Regions from separate parts of the Rhodopseudomonas sp. NSM genome, predicted to be linked through region 3. Evidence: predicted binding sites of a transcription regulator. Region 3 holds the regulator's gene; each other region holds the start of a gene.
What was found. The regulator LexA, encoded in region 3, represses DNA repair genes until DNA is damaged. The targets are predictions, from matches to a motif close to TGTTCNNNNTGTGTTCNG.
Positions count from the first base shown of each region.

Region 1 (5,957 bases), on a different contig from region 3:
GGGGCCGATGCGCTGATCGTCGGCGTAGTCGGTGGCGCACACCCACAGCCGCAGGATGTCGGCGCCGGACTGCGCGATCACCTTGGCCGGATCGGTGGTGTTGCCGAGCGACTTCGACATCTTGCGGCCCTGCTCGTCGAGCGTGAAGCCGTGGGTCAGCACCACGTCGTAGGGCGCGCGGCCGCGGGTGCCGCAGCTCTCCAGCAGAGAGGAATGAAACCAGCCGCGATGCTGGTCCGAGCCTTCGAGATACATCACGGTGTCGGCGCCGCCGTCGACCTTGCGGCGGATGCCGGCGAGGCCGGGGAAGTGAACCGGATCTTCCAGCACGAAAGCGTGGGTCGAGCCCGAGTCGAACCAGACGTCGAGAATGTCGTCGACCTTCTGCCACGCCTCGTTGGCCCGCGAACCGAGGAAACGCTCGCGCGCGCCCTCCATGTACCAGGCGTCGGCGCCTTCGGCTTCGAAGGCTTCGGCGATCCGCATGTTGACGGCGTCGTCGACGAGGATCTCGGCGGAGCCGTCGCCGGTCTCGCGCACGAACACCGCGATCGGCACGCCCCAGGCGCGCTGCCGCGAGATCACCCAGTCGGGCCGGCCGGCGATCATGCCGGTGATGCGGTTCTGCCCGGCGGGCGGCACCCATTGGGTGACGGAGATCGCCTGCAGCGCGCGGGCGCGCAGCGTGTCGCCGGTCTTCGCCGCTCGGCCATCGGCGATGTCCTTGTCCATCGCGATGAACCATTGCGGCGTGTTGCGGAAGATCACCGGCTTCTTCGAGCGCCACGAATGCGGATATTGGTGCTTGAGCTTGCCGCGCGCCACCAGCATCCAGGCCCCGATCAGCGCCTGGATCACCGCCTCGTTGGCGTCGCCCTTTTCGCCCTTGTCGTTGATCACCCGCTTGCCGGTGAAGCCGGGCGCCTGCTCGGTCAGCGCGCCGTTCTCGTCGACGGTGTAGGGAATCGTCGACGAGATGCCGCGCGCCTCGAGCGCACGCGCATTTTGCGTCCAGATGTCGAAATCCTCGCGGCCGTGGCCGGGCGCGGTGTGCACGAAGCCGGTGCCGGTGTCGTCGGTGACGTGGTCGCCGTCGAGCAGCGGCACGGTGAACTCGTAGCCGCCGGCGAATCCGCGCAGCGGATGCGCGCATTGCATCGCCTTCAGCACGCTGGCTTCGACCGTCGAGACTCTCTCATACGCAACGACCCGCGCCTGCTTGAGCACGCTCTCGGCCAACGCATCGGCAAGAATATAGAGGTCGCCGACCTTGGCCCAGTTGTCGCCAGGAGCATCGGTGACCTTGTAGAGGCCGTATTCGATCCGGGACGAGAAACTGATCGCGCGGTTGCCCGGGAGCGTCCAGGGCGTCGTCGTCCAGATCAGCACCGAAGCATTGTCCGACGCCAGACCATTGGCGGCGCCGATGTCTTCCGAAGGCCACGCCGCGCCATCGCCGACCACATGGGTCGCAGGAAACTTCACCCAGACCGTATCGCTGGTGTAGTCCTCGTACTCGACCTCGGCTTCGGCCAGCGCGGTCTTTTCGACCACGCTCCACATCACCGGCTTGGAGCCGCGATACAGCGTGCCGTTGGCGGCGAATTTCATCAGTTCGCGGGCGATCTGGGCCTCGGCGAAGTAGTCCATCGTGGCGTAGGGATGATCCCAGTCGCCGATGATGCCGAGCCGCTTGAACTCCTCGCGCTGGACGTTCAGCCACTTCGTCGCGTAGGCGCGGCATTCCTTGCGGAACGCGACCATCGCGGCCGAATCCTTGAAGTTCGGCTTCGGCTTGCCCTTGGAGCGGTAGTTCTCCTCCTCGATCTTCCATTCGATCGGCAGGCCGTGGCAGTCCCAGCCCGGCACATAGTTGGAGTCGAACCCCAGCATCTGCTGGCTCTTGGTGACGACGTCCTTGAGGATCTTGTTCAGCGAATGCCCGATATGGATGTTGCCGTTGGCGTAAGGCGGGCCGTCGTGCAGCACGAATTTGGCGCGGCCCCGGGCGCTCTCGCGCAGCTTGCCGTAGAGGTCGATCTCCTCCCAGCGCTTGAGCAATTCCGGCTCGCGGGCCGGCAGCCCGGCGCGCATCGGAAACTCCGTCTGCGGCAGGTACAGGGTCTTGGAATAGTCGTTGGCGTCGGATTTTTCGGGCTTGTCGGACATGGAAGCTCTGGGTCAAGAGGCGCTGACGCGATCGATCGCGATGAAATAGGCGGGTCCCGGTCTTGCGCCGAACTCGAAGCTCAGGCGGAAGCCGGGCCGCTAATGCTGATGATGAGGCGCCGTGCAGACATGCGGGCATTCATTAGCAGGCGGTCGCAGGATCGCAAAGCCCCGCGGCGGTCATCCTTGCGGCTGGCCCGAGCCTCGCCCGAGCGGCCTCGCCGGGTTGCCGCCCACTGTCGCCCCCGGCGCGACGTCGCGGGTGACGACGCTGCCGGCGCCGATCACGGCGCCGTCGCCGATCGTGAGGCCCGGCAGGATGATCGAGCCGCCGCCGATCCAGACGTCGGCGCCGATCGTCACCGGCCGACCGAATTCGAGGCCGTCGCGGCGGGTCGCCGCGTCGCGCGGGTGGTCGGCGGCGTAGATCTGCACCGCCGGGCCGATCTGGGTGCGGTCGCCGATCGACACCGGCATGATGTCGAGGATCACGCAGTTGAAATTCAGGAACACGCCGTCGCCGAGCCGGATGTTGTAGCCGCAGTCGCAGAAGAACGGCGGCCGGACCACGGCGCCCTTGCCGACACGGCCGAAATGCTCCGACAGCAGCACATGCCGCTCCGACGCCGGCAGCGCGCCGGTGGCGTTGTAGCGCACGATCCAGGCCTTGTTGGCGGCCTCGCCGGCGGCGAGCTCGGGGCTGCCGGGGCGATACAACTCGCCCGCCAGCATCTTCTCTTTCTCGGTTTTCGTCACGCGATGTCGCCGAGCTTGGGGAACGCGCCACGGTCGGCGGCGAGCGCGGCGCGGGCGCGGGCCGAGTCGTCGTCCATCTGCCGCACCAGCGACTCGATGCTCTCGAACTTCTCCTCGTCGCGGATGAAGGCGATGAAGGCGACGTCGAGCGTTTCGCCGTAGAGCTGCTCGCTGAAGTCGAACAGAAAGATCTCCAGCAGCGGCGCGCCGTTGTCGAAGGTCGGGCGGCGGCCGAAATTCGCCACCGCGTCGTAGTGCCTGGCGCCGCGGCCGACCCGCACCGCATAGATGCCGTGCTTGAGGCCGCATTGCGCATCGAGCCGGATGTTGGCGGTGGGATAGCCGAGCTCGCGGCCGCGCTTCTCGCCGTGGATCACCTCGCCGGTGACGAACCACGGCGCGCCGAGCATCTCGGTCGCGGCGGCGATATGGCCCTCCTCCAGCGCCCTGCGGATCGCGCTCGACGACACCGGATGATCGCCGAAATCGATATGCGGCTGGACGTCGACCTCGATGCCGAGCGCCGGCGCCTCGCCGACCAGCATCGCCGGCGAGCCGCCGCGGCCCTTGCCGAAATGGAAGTCGTAGCCGACCGCGATGCCCTGCACGCCGAGCCGGCCGATCAGCTCGCCGTGGATGAAATCATGCGCCGTGGTGGCCGCGCGGGCGGCGTCGAAACGCAGCACGACGGCGCCGTCGAGGCCCGTGCCGGCGAGGAGCCGGAGCTTGGCGGGCTCGTCGGTCAGCCGGAATTGCGGGGTGTCGGGGCTGAAGAATTTGCGCGGATGCGGCTCGAACGTCACCGCCAGCGCCGGCGCGCGCTTCACCCGCGCCATCTCGAGGCAGGCGCCGATCACGGCGCGATGACCCAGATGCACGCCGTCGAAATTGCCCATCGCCACCACCGCCCCTTTCGGGATGGCGGACGCGGGGGTGTCGTCGCGGATCACGGCAAAACCAGTCATGTCGGATTTCAATTCATCGCTTCGGAGGTGGGAGCGCGACGGTGACGCGGAGCGATACGCGAAGTCAAGACGCGCGACCCCGGCGGCGCCGTCTGGGCGGGGCGTGCCCGGTTCCGGCCTGACCGAAGCCGCCTTGCCCGCTCGTCCCGCGGCGTGCGCGGCTCGTCAGCCGCCGCGGACCGGCGGCACTGCCAGCCGGTCGCGGCGGCAGGCGCGGCGGTCGATCTCCTCGCAGGCGCGGAACTGCAGATCCTTGCTCATGCAGATCCGCACTTCGGTGAGACGGCTGCGGTCGCAGATCACGGCGATCGCCGCGTTGCTGAGACCCGGATTGACCTTGATGAAGGCGTCCTCGACCTCGGCCGGCGTCACCGCCCGGGCTTCCTTGGCGTCGATGAAGTCCGGCGGGACGCGAACCGCGGCGCGCGCCTTGCGGATCTCCTCGAAATACGCGCTTGCGGAGGTCCCGGTGCAGGTGCCGTGCTTGTCCCACTGGTTGTAGATCAGGCCCGGCGCCGGCATCAAATCGAGCATCGCATTCACGATGCGGCGGTCGAGCCGCGGCGACGGACGCTGGCAATATTCCGGGAAGCCGCGCTCGTATTGCGGCCAAAGCCCGTGCACCACGAAGGAGAACGGGCGTCCCCCGCACTGGATCTGCTGCGAGCGCCCGGTATTGCCGCGCTCGGAGGCCTGCTCGCAATAGGACGGCGACCACGACAGCGCCAGCACATAGAAATCGAACTCGCCGGGCGCGTTCTGGCGCCGGTCCTGGGCCGGCGAGGCGGTGGCAACCAGCGCTGCCACGCAGGCGGCCAAGGCGGCGATCAACGACCGCCGGCGAACGACGAAATCACGCATGATGAAGGCCCCGCTGCCACGAACCGGCAAAGCCTAGCGAGCGATCAGGAACGTTTCAAGAACGCAAAAAGTGGAAGACAGCAATAGTGGAAGACAGGCAAGAGCGACGGCACTTTGCGCCGTCCCCGCTTGCTCAGGGCCTGGCGGCCTTGCAGGCAGGATTGAACGCCCAGTTGCGATCGACGCCGACGACGCAGAACTCGACGCCGTGGCCGAAGCCGGCGAGACCGCCGTCCTCGATGATCGAGAAATACACCGGGCGGACGAGGCCGTCGTTCAGATACGCGTCCGCCGCACAATAGCGACGCGGAATATTGTCGCTCTGCCAGGGACGAAACGCGACCTCGCGGAGCTTCGAATAGCCGGTGATCCGCAGCGCCGAATTCCAGAAGTTACCCTCCTTCTCGGCGAACTGATAGGTCACCGAGGGCAGCCCCGACTCGCAGGCCGGCAGATTGCCGTCATAGCGCGGGCCGGACAGCCAGAAATTCATCTCCAGCGGATTCGCCGCCTGCGCCGCCGGCGCGAGCGCGAACAATCCGAGCAGCGCCGCGAGAGCAGCCATCTGAAATTTCGAGGTCGGAACAAGGCGCATGGACGATTCACCGGATTTTTCTGGCGCGGACGGTGCCGCGAAGCCATCCCGAGGTCAAGTGCAGCGCAGCCACACCTGCGCACATCCCTGCGCCGGACGGCCTGCGCGTTCTTTCCATCGCCATCGCGACGATCTAGACTCACCGGAGCCAAGAAGGAGATTCCAATGCGCATGCTGAAGGCCGCGGGCCTTGCCGTTCTCTGTGCGATGCTGTCCGGCACCGCCTCCCGCGCCGACACCGTGCCGGTGGTCAAGGGAAACGATACCGGCGGGATCATCTCCTACAATCTGGTCGGCCATGCCGACATCCGCGCGATCGCGATCGACCATTGCGCGCGCTACGGCAAGGTCGTGAAGCTGCTCGGCGTGCAGGCGAATTACGGCGGCTACATCTCGTTCTCGTGCCGCTGGGTGCCGTATGGCGCGGACGAGCGGCCGCTGCGCGTCGCCTACTGAGCGGACAGGCTCCATGAATCGGGCAGGTACATTCGGGCTCTGCGCGCTGCCGCTGCTGATCGCTTCGACGACGGCCGCGCTGGCGATCGACCTGCCGACCCGCAAAGCGGGGCTATGGGAGCTGAAGATGGCGCGGGCCGGCGCTGCGGGCGAGG
Region 1 is NZ_JBQTCH010000001.1:858,323-864,279, forward strand. It holds gene ileS (isoleucine--tRNA ligase) at 1-2,169, opposite strand, end outside; gene ACTZWT_RS03935 (sugar O-acetyltransferase) at 2,350-2,925, opposite strand; gene ACTZWT_RS03940 (bifunctional riboflavin kinase/FAD synthetase) at 2,922-3,890, opposite strand; gene ACTZWT_RS03945 (ribonuclease T2 family protein) at 4,056-4,751, opposite strand; gene ACTZWT_RS03950 (hypothetical protein) at 4,885-5,346, opposite strand; gene ACTZWT_RS03955 (hypothetical protein) at 5,512-5,802, shown strand; gene ACTZWT_RS03960 (DUF3617 domain-containing protein) at 5,816-5,957, shown strand, end outside.
Region 1: a site for LexA is predicted at 4,798-4,815, ahead of ACTZWT_RS03945 (ribonuclease T2 family protein). Genes of this name have one in related genera too.

Region 2 (5,957 bases), on a different contig from region 3:
CTTGCCGGGCGGGATCGGCTCGTCGGGATAGTGATATTTCAATTCGTCGAGCGTGAAAGTGACGCGATCGGCGAAGCGCAGCGTCTCGGCGATCGCGTTCGGATCATTGCGGAACAGCCGCGCCATCTCGTCGGCGGGCTTGAGATGCCGCTCGGCATTGCCTTCCAGCCGCCGGCCGATCTTGTCGATCGTGGTCTTGGCGCGCACGCAGGTCAGCACGTCCTGCAGCGCGCGCCGCGACGGGTGGTGATAGAGCACGTCGTTGGTGGCGATGCCGGGCACTTTGGTCGCCGCCGCGATCCGCCGTAGCCGGGCGAGCCGGCGCTTGTCGTCGCCGCGATAATACGGCGCGAGGCCGAGCCAGACACTGCCGCTGTTCAGCGCCGTCAGCCGCGCCAGAGCGGCCGCAATCGCGTTCGCCTGAAAGCGATACGGCGGCATCAGGACCAGCAGAATTTCGGAGCTACCGGCCTTGCGTTTTGCACCGTCATGCCCGGGCTTGACCCGGGCATCCACGGACACCAGCACGGCCCTGCTTGAAGACGTGGATGGCCGGGTCAAGCCCGGCCATGACGGAGTGGGGAGTTGGTGGATTGAGGACGAAGACGACGTTGAAGGTTCGTGGATGAAAGCCTCCAGATCCGCAAACGTCAGATGGCACTCGCCCTTCTCGGCGCGCAGCTTGCAGGCGCTGAGCAGCCGGCACAGCCGGCCATAGGCGGCGCGGTCGGTCGGATAGGCCAGCAGGTCGGGGGTGCCGTCGGCGAAGCACAGCCGCGCGCCGATCAGCAGTTTCGGCTTATAAGCGAGGTCCTCATTGTCGAGCTCGCTATAGGCGCGGACCACGCCGGCCAGCGTGTTGCGGTCGGCGATGCCGATCGCGTCGAGGCCGAGCCGACTCGCCTGATGCACGTAGTCCTGCGGATGCGAGCCGCCTTCGAGGAACGAGAAATTGGTGGTGACGCCGATCTCGGCGTAGAGCGGGGCGGTCATTGGCGTCTCGTCTTAGAAATTAAGTGACAGCTCCGTCATTGCGAGCGAAGCGAAGCAATCCAGAAGCCCCGTGCACTGAGCCCCTGGATTGCTTCGTCGGCTTCGCCTCCTCGCAATGACGGGGAGAGGCTGTGCACACACACTCGCCTGTCCCTCATGCGAACAGCCCGTGCATGTACCAGCGCGGCTGGCCGCTGCCGTCCGGCGCCGGCACCACCTCGCTGCCGTAAAGTCCGTCGCGATACAGCCAGAATCGCGATCCGGATTCGTCCTCGATCCGGAAATAATCGCGCGTCAGCCCGGGCTCTGCCGCGCGCCACCACTCCATCGCGATCCGCTCCGGCCCCTCGGCGCGCGCGACCCGATGGGTGACGCGCCGCCAGGTGAATTGCGCCGGCGGGCCGTCCGGCACGCCCGCCAGCACCTCGATCGGCTCCGGCGGCTGCAGCAGGCGCAGCGGCCGCAGCGGCGGCTCGTCGGCGCGCGCCGGCCACGGCGCCTCGTCACCGTCCGGCGGGCAATGCTGCACCGGCACCGCGAGCGCCGCGCGCTCGGGGATGTGGGTATTCTGCGGCAGATAACGCACCACCCGCCGCGCGCCGAGCCGCGCCGACAAGGTATCGGCCAGCGCAACCACGTCCTCGGCCTGATGCGCAGTGGTGTCGAAGCCGCGCTGCGCCTCGGCGATGGCAACGCACTGACTCGCGGCGAGTCGGATCAGGTCGTAGCCGAAGCCGGGATCGAGCGGGTCCGCCAGCGCATCGAGCCGTTCCGCAAACAGCCGCTGCACCACCTCGACACGCGTCACCGGCTGCCCGGCCTCCACGACAAGGCTGCGCACCGCGCCATCGCTGCGGAAGAACGAGGCGGTGAGCTGCCGCGCGCCCTTGCCGCTCCGCTCCATCGCGGCGATCAGCAGCCGCGCCAGCGCCAGCAGCGTCGGCAGGATCACCTCGGTGGTCGCGACCGGCTCGGCAAAACGCTTGTCGACGACATAGTCGGGCGCCGGCTTGCGCGGCGAAATCGGCGCGTCGTCATCGCCGGTGGCCTGACGCAGCACCGCGACGAAGGCTTCGCCGAACCGCGCCGCGAGTTCGGACGGCTGCCGCGCCAGCACATCGCCGATCGTCGTCAGGCCGGCGCGGCGCAGCCCGCGCACGATCGCGTCGTCGACGCCGAGCGCCGCCACCGGCAACGGCGCAACCGCGGCGGCTTCCTCGCCCGGCGGGACGATCCTGCCCGGCGCGCCGCGGGTCAGCGCCCGCGCCGCGACGGCCGTGCCGGCGACCGCCGCGCTGACCGCAAAGCCCTGCCGCGTCAATGCCGTGGTCAGCAGCCGCATCAGCGCGGCCTCGTCGCCGAACAGATGCGCGCAGCCGGTGATATCGAGCAGCAGCCCGTCGGCGCCGTCGAGCGCCACCAGCGGCGTGAAGCGGTCGCACCAGTCGGCGACGGCCGCGAGCAGCGCGGCGTCGGCATGAGGATCGTGATCGATCACGTCGAGCGCCGGATGCATCGCCCGCGCGGTGGCGAGCGGCATCCCCGGCATCAGTCCGCCCTGCGTCGCGTACGCATCGCAGGCGATCACCGCCATCGCGTTGTCGCGTTTGGCGGCGACTACCCGGGGCGCGCGTGACGCTTCACCCGGCGAGCCGCCGCCCGGCGGCGATTTCCGTTCGATACGATCGGTCGGCAGCCGCGGCAGCCAGAGGCCGAGGATGCGTCTGCGGTTCACGGAAGCGGCACGCATCACAATTCCATTCCATGATCCAGCGGCCGGTCTGGCCGTGACGATTGCGAATGAGCGAGGTCTCGAGCACCGGCGCGCCCCACCCCTCGATCGGCGGCGAATGCGCCGCGCGCACCACCCAGCGCGTCTCCGCGGTCGAGGCTTGCGGCTGTGCTGCAATCCGCAGCATCAGTGCGGTGACGCCGGACTGCTGCGCCGCCAGCGTCAGCTTGCGCGAGGCGACCAGATCGAAGGCGCGGGTCTCGCCCCACAATTCGGTCACCACCGCGCCGAGCCCGTTGCAGGCGAGCGCATCGGCGGCGGCGCGCAGCGCGCTGTCGGCGTCGTGCGCCCGCACCATCACGATGCGGCGCGGATCGAGTCCGAGTTCCGCAAAACCTTCCATCGCCAGCTCGCCGTTTTCGCGCGCGGAAAAATCCGACCGGATCCACAGCAGGAAACGCTGCTCGGCCAGCCGCCGCGCCAGCCCCGCGACGAAGCCGGTCGCTGCCGCGCTGTGACGGCCTTCCGCGAACACCTCATGCAGCGCGCCGAGCGCCAGGCCGCCCTGCAGCACGGCGTCGGCACCGGAATGTCCAAGTGAAACGCGCCGGACGAGTTCGGTCGTCCCGGTTTCGAGCCGGTCGATCTCGCCCTGCAGGCGCGCAAGCGTATCGAGGCGCGCGCCGTCCATGCGCTGCTCCTTTTCTGTGTTGCCGTGCCGAGATTCAGTGAACCCGTTGCCGGCCCATTTGTTCATGATATGTTCTAATAAAGCCCCAGCGCCCAAGGGAGTCAATCGGGATCGCAGCGAGGTCCCGCGCCAAATTTTTTCGTGAGTTGAATCAAGGAGATTCCAAGCATGGACGTGCAGCGCAAGCTGGCCATTCTGGCCGATGCGGCGAAATACGACGCCTCCTGCGCCTCGAGCGGGACGGAGCAACGCGACAGCCGCGACGGCCGTGGGCTGGGCTCGACCGCGCCCGGCATGGGGATCTGCCACTCTTATGCGCCGGACGGCCGCTGCATCTCGCTCTTGAAGGTGCTGCTCACCAATGCTTGCGCCTACGACTGCCTGTATTGTGTCAACCGCGCCTCGTCGAACGTGCCGCGCGCCCGCTTCACCGTCGACGAAGTGGTGCGGCTCACGCTCGATTTCTATCGCCGCAACTACATCGAGGGGCTGTTCCTGTCCTCGGGCATCATCCGCAGCGCCGACTACACGATGGAGCAGATCGTCGAGGTCGCACGCCGCTTGCGGGAAGAGCACCACTTCCGCGGCTACATCCACCTCAAGACCATCCCCGAAGCCGACGATGCGCTGATCGCCAAAGCCGGCCGCTATGCCGACCGGCTCAGCATCAACATCGAGGTGCCGGAAGAGCAAAGCCTCGCCGCATTGGCGCCGGAGAAGAACGTCCGCGCCATCCGCCGCACCATGGGGCGGCTGCGGCTGAAGCTCGACGAGGCGCAAGAGGCCAAAGCGGAGGCGCGCAAGGCGCCGGCCCGGGCGAAACCGCCGCGCTTCGCGCCCGCCGGACAGAGCACGCAGATGATCGTCGGTGCGGATGCCGCGACCGATCAAACCATCCTGAACACCAGCGCCAATCTCTACGGCTCCTACAATCTGAAGCGGGTGTACTACTCGGCGTTCAGCCCGATCCCGGATTCCAGCCGCGCGCTGCCGCTGGCGGCGCCACCGCTGATCCGCGAGCACCGGCTGTATCAGGCCGACTGGCTGATGCGGTTCTACGGCTTCGATGCGCAGGAGATCATCGACCCCGCCGCCGGCATGCTGTCGCTGGAGATGGACCCGAAGCTGGCCTGGGCGCTGCGGCATCGCGAGCGCTTCCCGCTCGACGTCAACCGCGCCAGCCGCGAGGATCTGCTGCGCGTCCCCGGCTTCGGCCGCAAGGCGGTCGACCGCATCATCGACACCCGCCGCCACAGCGCGATCCGCGCCGCCGACCTGGCGAAGCTGCACATCCCAAGGAACAAGGCGCTACCGTTCATCGTTCTCCCCGACCACCGTCCGCCGCCGCATTTGCTCGACGGCGCGCGGCTGGCCGAGCGGTTTAGGCCAAAGGCGCAGCAACTGGGATTTGGGTTTTGATGCAAGCACAGACCGTCATCCTGAGAGCCTGCCCCGGACTTGATCCGGGGTGCGAGCGCAGCGAGCCTCGAAGGATGACAGAGTCAAGTGCAAGCGGCCCATCCTTCGAGGCCGCCGCTTCGCGACGGCGCCTCAGGACGACGAACTAATAAGTTGCGAGGCCAAGAAGGCGCAAAGGGAGAGACGTAATAACAACCATGCATCACATCCGGCTCGACAGCGACACCGATTTCGACGGCTGGCGCAAGGCGGCGCGGGAGCTGGTGCTGGCGGACGTCGCGCCGGCGGATGTGACCTGGACGGTGGTGGGCGACGAGCCGGAGCTGTTCGACGCGCCGGCGCCGCAAGCTGGAGCCGGGACGACGCCGACCTCCTCACCACCGGGCGCGTCGAAGCAGCCCGCGTCGTCCGCCCCGGCGCAAACCTTCAACGTCCCCGCCCGCTTCGTCGAACTGGCGCGGACGACGATCCTGCATCGCGATCCGCAGCGTTTCGCCTGGCTGTACCAATTGCTGTGGCGGCTGCGCGCCAATCCCGAGCTGATGTCGATCGCGACCGATCCGGACGTCGCGCGGCTGCAGGCGATGGCGAAAGCCGTGCGGCGCGACGAGCACAAGATGCACGCCTTCGTGCGTTTCCGGGAGATCGGCCGCGAGCCGAAATCGCGCTACGTCGCCTGGTTCGAGCCGGAGCATCACATCGTCGAGGCCGCCGCGCCGTTCTTCGCCCGTCGTTTCGCCGATATGGAATGGTCGATTCTCACGCCCGACGCTTGCGCGCATTGGGACGGCCACGCCGTCGCGATCACGCCCGGCGTGGCCAAAGCGATGGCGCCGTCGGAGGACCGGCTGGAGGAAACCTGGCTGACTTACTACGCCAGCATCTTCAATCCGGCGCGGCTGAAGACCAAGGCGATGCGGGCCGAGATGCCGAAGAAATACTGGCGCAACCTGCCCGAGGCGGCGCTGATCAAGCCGCTGATCGCCGACGCCGAGCGCAGCGCGCAGGCGATGATCGCAGCGGACGCGTCCGCGCCGAAGAAGCCACAACGGCAGGAGCCGCCCATGACCAAGTCCGATCATGCCGCCGACAGCATCGCCCGGCTGCGTGACGAAGCGCGCG
Region 2 is NZ_JBQTCH010000003.1:294,888-300,844, reverse strand. It holds gene ACTZWT_RS09780 (error-prone DNA polymerase) at 1-993, opposite strand, end outside; gene ACTZWT_RS09775 (Y-family DNA polymerase) at 1,148-2,743, opposite strand; gene ACTZWT_RS09770 (ImuA family protein) at 2,634-3,416, opposite strand; gene ACTZWT_RS09765 (putative DNA modification/repair radical SAM protein) at 3,585-4,835, shown strand; gene ACTZWT_RS09760 (UdgX family uracil-DNA binding protein) at 5,033-5,957, shown strand, end outside.
Region 2: a site for LexA is predicted at 3,476-3,493, ahead of ACTZWT_RS09770 (ImuA family protein). Genes of this name have one in related genera too.

Region 3 (5,957 bases):
GTCACCGACGCGGAATTCTTCGCCGCGGTGCGCGAGGCGCTGCGGCTCGACCTGTCCGACGATCAATTGCGCGAGGGCTGGAATGCGATCTTCATCGGCGAGATGCCGGGGATCGCGGCGCAACTTGCGCGCGCCGCAAAGCATCTGCCGCTGTATGCGCTGTCCAATACCAACGACGCGCATGTCGCGCATTTCCTGGAGCACTATGCTGAACTGCTGACGCCGTTCCGCGAGCTGTTCCTGTCGTCGCGGATCGGGATGCGCAAGCCGAACGCCGAGGTCTATGATTTCGTAGTGGCGGCGATCGGCGTGAAACCCGAACGCATTGTGTTCTTCGATGATCTGGCCGAAAACATCGCGGCCGCGCGCGAGCGCGGGCTCCGCGCCGTCCATGTCCGATCCAGCGCGGATGTGGCGTTGGCGCTGGATCAACTCGGGCTGTGACGGCCCGCGCACGAGTGCCGACGATTGCCATGACCGCCGCAGCCTCCGACCTGGACTGGGACCACCCGAACCCGTTCACCCTGACGATGGTCCCGGGAGAGGCCGACATCGACGGCCTCAACCACACCAACAATTCGGTCTATGTGCGCTGGTGCGACAGCGTCGGCTGGGCGCATTCCGAAGCGCTCGGTCTCGCGCTCGCCGACTGGCAGCGGATCGACCGCGCCATGGCGATCCGGCGCGGCGAATACGACTACCTTCTGCCGAGTCATCTCGGCGACGAGCTGCTGCTCGGCACCTGGGTCTATGGCAGCGACGGCAAGCTCCTGATGGAGCGCCGCTTCCAGCTGATCCGGCTGCGCGACCGCGCCACCGTCATGCGTGGGCGCTGGCAGCTCGTCTGCATCGAAATGTCGAGCGGCCGCCCCCGCCGCCTGCCGCCGGAATTCGCGCAGGTCTATCTGCCGGTGATGGTGCGACCGAACGACAACGCCGGCGCGGCGACCCCAGGCCCGGCGTAGGTCGCAACTTGCCCTAGGCTCGCCGGATAGCACCGTGATACCGGCGCCCGAATGCGAAGGAAGTCCGGGGCCGGCGCGTACAACCCGTGAGAGCGAACAGCGCGTGCCGCGGACCGGTACGGCCTCGTCAGCAGAGGAGCACAGCCATGTCAGCGACCGCCACCATGTTCGCGCGGCAGTACTTCCACGGGACCCGCGCGGCTCTGGACCCCGGAGACCTGATTGTCGTCGGATACCAGTCCAATTTCACCGACGCTGCGCTGTCCTGGGTGTATTTCGCCGGCACGCTCGACGCCGCGATCTGGGGAGCGGAGCTGGCGGCCGGCGACGGCGCACAGCGAATCTATGTCGTCGAGCCCACCGGCCCGATCGAGGACGATCCCAATCTGACCGACAAGAAGTTCCTGGGAAATCCGACGCTTTCGTATCGCTCGCAGCATCCGCTCCGCATCGTCGCCGAGGTGACGAAGTGGCAGGGCCACTCACCCGAACGCCTGCAGCAGATGAAGGATGGGTTGGCCCGGCTCAGTGCCGAGGGCGCTCGCATTCTCGACTGAAGCCATCGCGACGCGGCGCGTCCGAACCGCCTCGCGCCCGGCTTCAATCCGCCGATCGACCGGTGTGTCTACTGCGCCGGCGGCGTCCGGCAATCCATCGAATACACCAGCTCGCCCTTGGCGGTGCGGCCGATCGGCTGGCACGGCACATAGGCGCGGGCCGCAGCGGGTGCGGAAGCGGCTGACGGCGCCGCTGCAGCGGCAGGCGGGGCCGCTGGGGCCGTTTCCTGCGCGGCCGGAGCGACCGGCGGCGCGACGGGTGCGGCTGGCTGCGCGGCCGGCTCGGGCGCGCTTACGGGCGGCGGCGCGTAATCCGGATTGGCGGACGGCATCCAGCCTTTGCTCCAGTCGTGCCGGATCGCATAGGTCGTGCCGAACGCGATCACGCCGATGACGGCAACGATCCGCAGCAGCCATTTCGCAAAATTGTCGCCCATCTGCGCACTCCCAGCGGTCCGGCGGACAAGAACCTCGCCGCCCCTCCCGTCCTACCTCCCGGGGGCTTCTGCCGACAATTAGGATTTCGTTTGACGCTCGAGCCGCCCCTCCGCGGCGGGACCACCGGGACATCTTGCGCAAGGGTCGCGGGGCACCTAAAGCCGGATCATGACAAACCGCTTTTGCCCTCTCGTGCCGCCTCGATCCGCCCGCCCCGGAGTTGCCCGATGGCGCTGATGCCGGTTGCGGATGCGCTGGCCGCGGTGCTCGACGGCGCCGCCGGGCTGCCCGAGGAGATGGTCGCGCTCGACGACGCGCATGGCCGCGTGCTGGCGCGCAATCTGGCCGCGCTACGCACCCAGCCGCCGCAGCCGATGTCGGCGATGGACGGCTATGCGGTGCGCGCGGCCGATGTCGCGACCGCGCCGGCGCGGCTCACCGTAATCGGCGAGATCGCCGCCGGCCGGCCCGCGGAACAAGCCGTCGGTCCCGGCGAGGCATTGCGGATCTTCACCGGCGGCGTCATCCCCGACGGCGCCGACACCGTGGTGATCCAGGAAGACACCGTGCGCGACGGCGATCAGGTGACCATCACCGAGGCCGCCCGCCACGGCCGCCACATCCGCCCCGCCGGGATCGACTTCACCGAGGGCGAGGTGCTGCTGCGCGCGAGCCATCGGCTCAGCGACCGCGACCTCGCGCTCGCCGCCGGTATGAACCACCCCATGCTGCCGGTGCATCGCCGGCCGCGCGTGGCCATGCTCGCCACCGGCGATGAGCTGGTGATGCCGGGAGCGGCACTCGGCCCCGGCCAGATCGTCTATTCCAACGGCTACGCGCTGCGGGCGCTGGCGTGCAGCGAAGGCGCCGAGGTGATCGACCTCGGCATTGCCGCCGACACCGTCGAGGCGACCCGCGCGGCGATCACGCGCGCGCGCGACCTCGGCGCCGATGTTCTGGTGACGACCGGCGGCGCGTCGGCCGGCGATCATGATCTGGTCAAGTCGTCGCTTGAGGCCGAAGGCACCTCGATCGCGTTCTGGAAGATCGCGATGCGGCCGGGCAAGCCGATGATGCACGGCCGGCTCGGCCCGATGCGGGTGATCGGCCTGCCCGGCAATCCGGTGTCGTCCTATGTCTGCGCATTCCTGTTCATGGTGCCACTGATCCGGGTGCTGTCGGGGCGGGGCGAATCGATGCACCGCCGCCTCCCCGCCGTGCTCGGCGCCGACCTCACCGCCAACGACCAGCGCGAAGACTATCTGCGCGCCCACCTGGCGCTGCGCGACGACGGGCAATGGCTGGCGACGCCGGTCGACCGCCAGGATTCGTCGCTGCTGGCGCGGCTGTCCGCGGCACAGGCGCTGATCGTCCGCCCGCCCTTCGCGGCGGCGGCCGCGACGGGATCGAGCTGTCACATCCTTAAGCTTCCGGAATAGCGATCCGCAAATTTGTTGACCTGAAATTAAGAGGTTGCGGAACACATACTGAACATATAGTGTCCGTTCATGATTTGTTTCGAGTAGTTGCGCCTCGCCTGTTCATATTCAGGGCGCGATGAACGGACCGCACGACGACACGGCGATCGTCGCCAGATCTGGGGAATGGTCGATATGCTGACGCGCAAACAATTCGAGCTGCTGAAATTCATCAACGAGCGGCTGAAGGAAGCCGGTGTTCCCCCCTCGTTCGACGAGATGAAGGACGCGCTCGACCTGCGCTCCAAATCGGGAATTCACCGCCTGATCACGGCGCTGGAGGAACGCGGTTTCATCCGCCGCCTGCCGAACCGCGCCCGCGCCATCGAGGTGATCAAGCTGCCTGATCTCGGCGGCAATAGCGGCGGCGGCCGCCGCGGCTTCACCCCCAGCGTGATCGAAGGCAATCTCGGCAAGGTTCGACCGCCGAGCGCGCAGCACGCCGACGACGATTCCGATCGCAACGTCGCGGTTCCGGTGATGGGCAGGATCGCAGCCGGCACGCCGATCGAGGCGCTGCAGACCCGCAGTCACACCATCAGCGTGCCGCCGGACATGCTCGGCTCCGGCGAGCATTACGCGCTTGAAGTGCGCGGCGATTCGATGATGGATGCCGGCATCCTCGACGGCGACATGGCGCTGATCCAGCGCAACGAGAGCGCCGACACCGGCGACATCGTGGTGGCGCTGATCGACGAGGAAGAAGCGACGCTGAAGCGCTTCCGCCGCCGCGGCGCATCGATCGCGCTGGAACCGGCCAATTCGGCCTACGAGGTCCGCATCCTGCCGCCGAACCGCGTACGGATTCAGGGCAAGCTGATCGGGCTGTACCGCAAGTACTGAGCTAAACGCCCCGCGCGGAGATGGGTCGCGGGCTCAGTCCTCGTCGTGCTGATCAGGTGCCGCCGAAGTGGCGTCGACCGGGGCGGAGCGCGGCACTGTCCGCTGCATCGGGGCGTTTCCGAGGCCCCCCTCCGGCGCGTCGGCGGGCGCCGGGGACCACGGCCGGTCGAGCCCTTTCGGCCGCACCGCGACGGTCACGAATCCGCCGTCCCCGCCCTCGTTTCGTCGCAACGCCAGAGCGCCGCTGCGCGCGAGCATATCGGCGCTGATCAGACGCGCCGCGCAATCGGGCGGCGGCTGCGCCAGCGCGATCACCAACGTCGCCCGCGCGCAATCGTCGGCCACACCATCGGCCCGGAACGACAGCGCCACCAGCCCGCCATCGGCCAGCGCGCCGACGCAGCCGTCGGCGTCGCACGAAACGCCGTCACGCAATGACGCTGAGTCGGCCGCGCGCGGATCCGCATCGGCCGCGAGCCACTGCCGGATCCTGAAATTGTCGCCACCGCTCTGCATCACCCGCAGCCTTCCATCGGGCCCGCGCAGCGCGACCTGCCTTCCGTCGCCGGCGATCAGAATCTCGGGCTGCGGCGTCAGCAGCGCCCAGCCGGTCGAAAGCGTCAGCAGCGCCAGCCCGCCATGGCGCAGCGGCGTGCGCAGCAGGCCGAGCAGGACGATGCCGAGCGACGCGAGTAACAACGGCCCGCTCCCGAACGCCGGGATCCTGCCGATCGCGCCCGGCAGCGCCGCGACCCACAGCGACACCACGATCATCCAGTCGATGCCGATCTCCATGATCCGCCAGAACACCCCGTCGAGTCCGAACGGCATCGCGGCGAGGCCGAGCAGGCCTGCGGGCATCACCATCGCCGACACCACCGGCATCGCCAGCAGATTGGCGATCACCCCATAAGGCGTGACGCGATGGAAGTGATAGGCCGCATAGGGCATGGTCGCGAGCCCCGCGACCAGCGACGCCAGCGCCAGCATCGCGATCTCGCGCCCGCCCCACAGCGCCGCGCGCGCGGTCGCCGAACTGTCCGCGGTCGCGAACAGCGCCGGCATGCCGAGCTGAACCAGTGCGACCAGCCCCAGCGTCGCCGCGAACGACATCTGGAAGCTCGGATGCACCAGCGATTCCGGCGCGATCAGCAGCACCACCAAAGCGGCGATCGCCAGCGTGCGAAACGTGATGGCACGGCGATCGACCATCACCGCGATCAGCACCACCGCCGTCATGAGGAAACTGCGCTGCGTCGCGACCTCGGCGCCGGACAGCAGCAGATAGAACGCGGCGGCGGCGAGCGCCGCGCCGGCGGCGACCTTCTTGATCGGAAACGTCACCGTCAGCGCCGGGATCAGCGCGAGAGCCGCGCGCACCGCAAAGAACACCACCCCGGCCACCACCGCCATGTGATAGCCGGAGATCGACAGCACATGGCCGAGCCCGGAGATGAACATCGCGTCGTTAACCGACGTCGAGATCGCATCGCGCCGGCCGGTGATCAGCGCGGTGGCGATCGAACGCTGGTCGCCGTCGAGCGCGAGCCGTATCCGCGCATCGATCGCGTCGCGCATCCCCTGCATGGTTTTCGCGTAGTGCAGCCGCCAGCCGCCGTCGCTCGATGGCGACTGTGCGGTGATCGCGCCCAGCGCGAAGCCTGAGGCGGCGATGC
Region 3 is NZ_JBQTCH010000002.1:64,385-70,341, reverse strand. It holds gene ACTZWT_RS04550 (HAD family hydrolase) at 1-444, shown strand, start outside; gene ACTZWT_RS04545 (acyl-CoA thioesterase) at 474-965, shown strand; gene arr (NAD(+)--rifampin ADP-ribosyltransferase) at 1,112-1,522, shown strand; gene ACTZWT_RS04535 (hypothetical protein) at 1,591-1,959, opposite strand; gene ACTZWT_RS04530 (molybdopterin molybdotransferase MoeA) at 2,188-3,399, shown strand; gene lexA (transcriptional repressor LexA) at 3,574-4,281, shown strand; gene ACTZWT_RS04520 (ComEC/Rec2 family competence protein) at 4,315-5,957, opposite strand, start outside.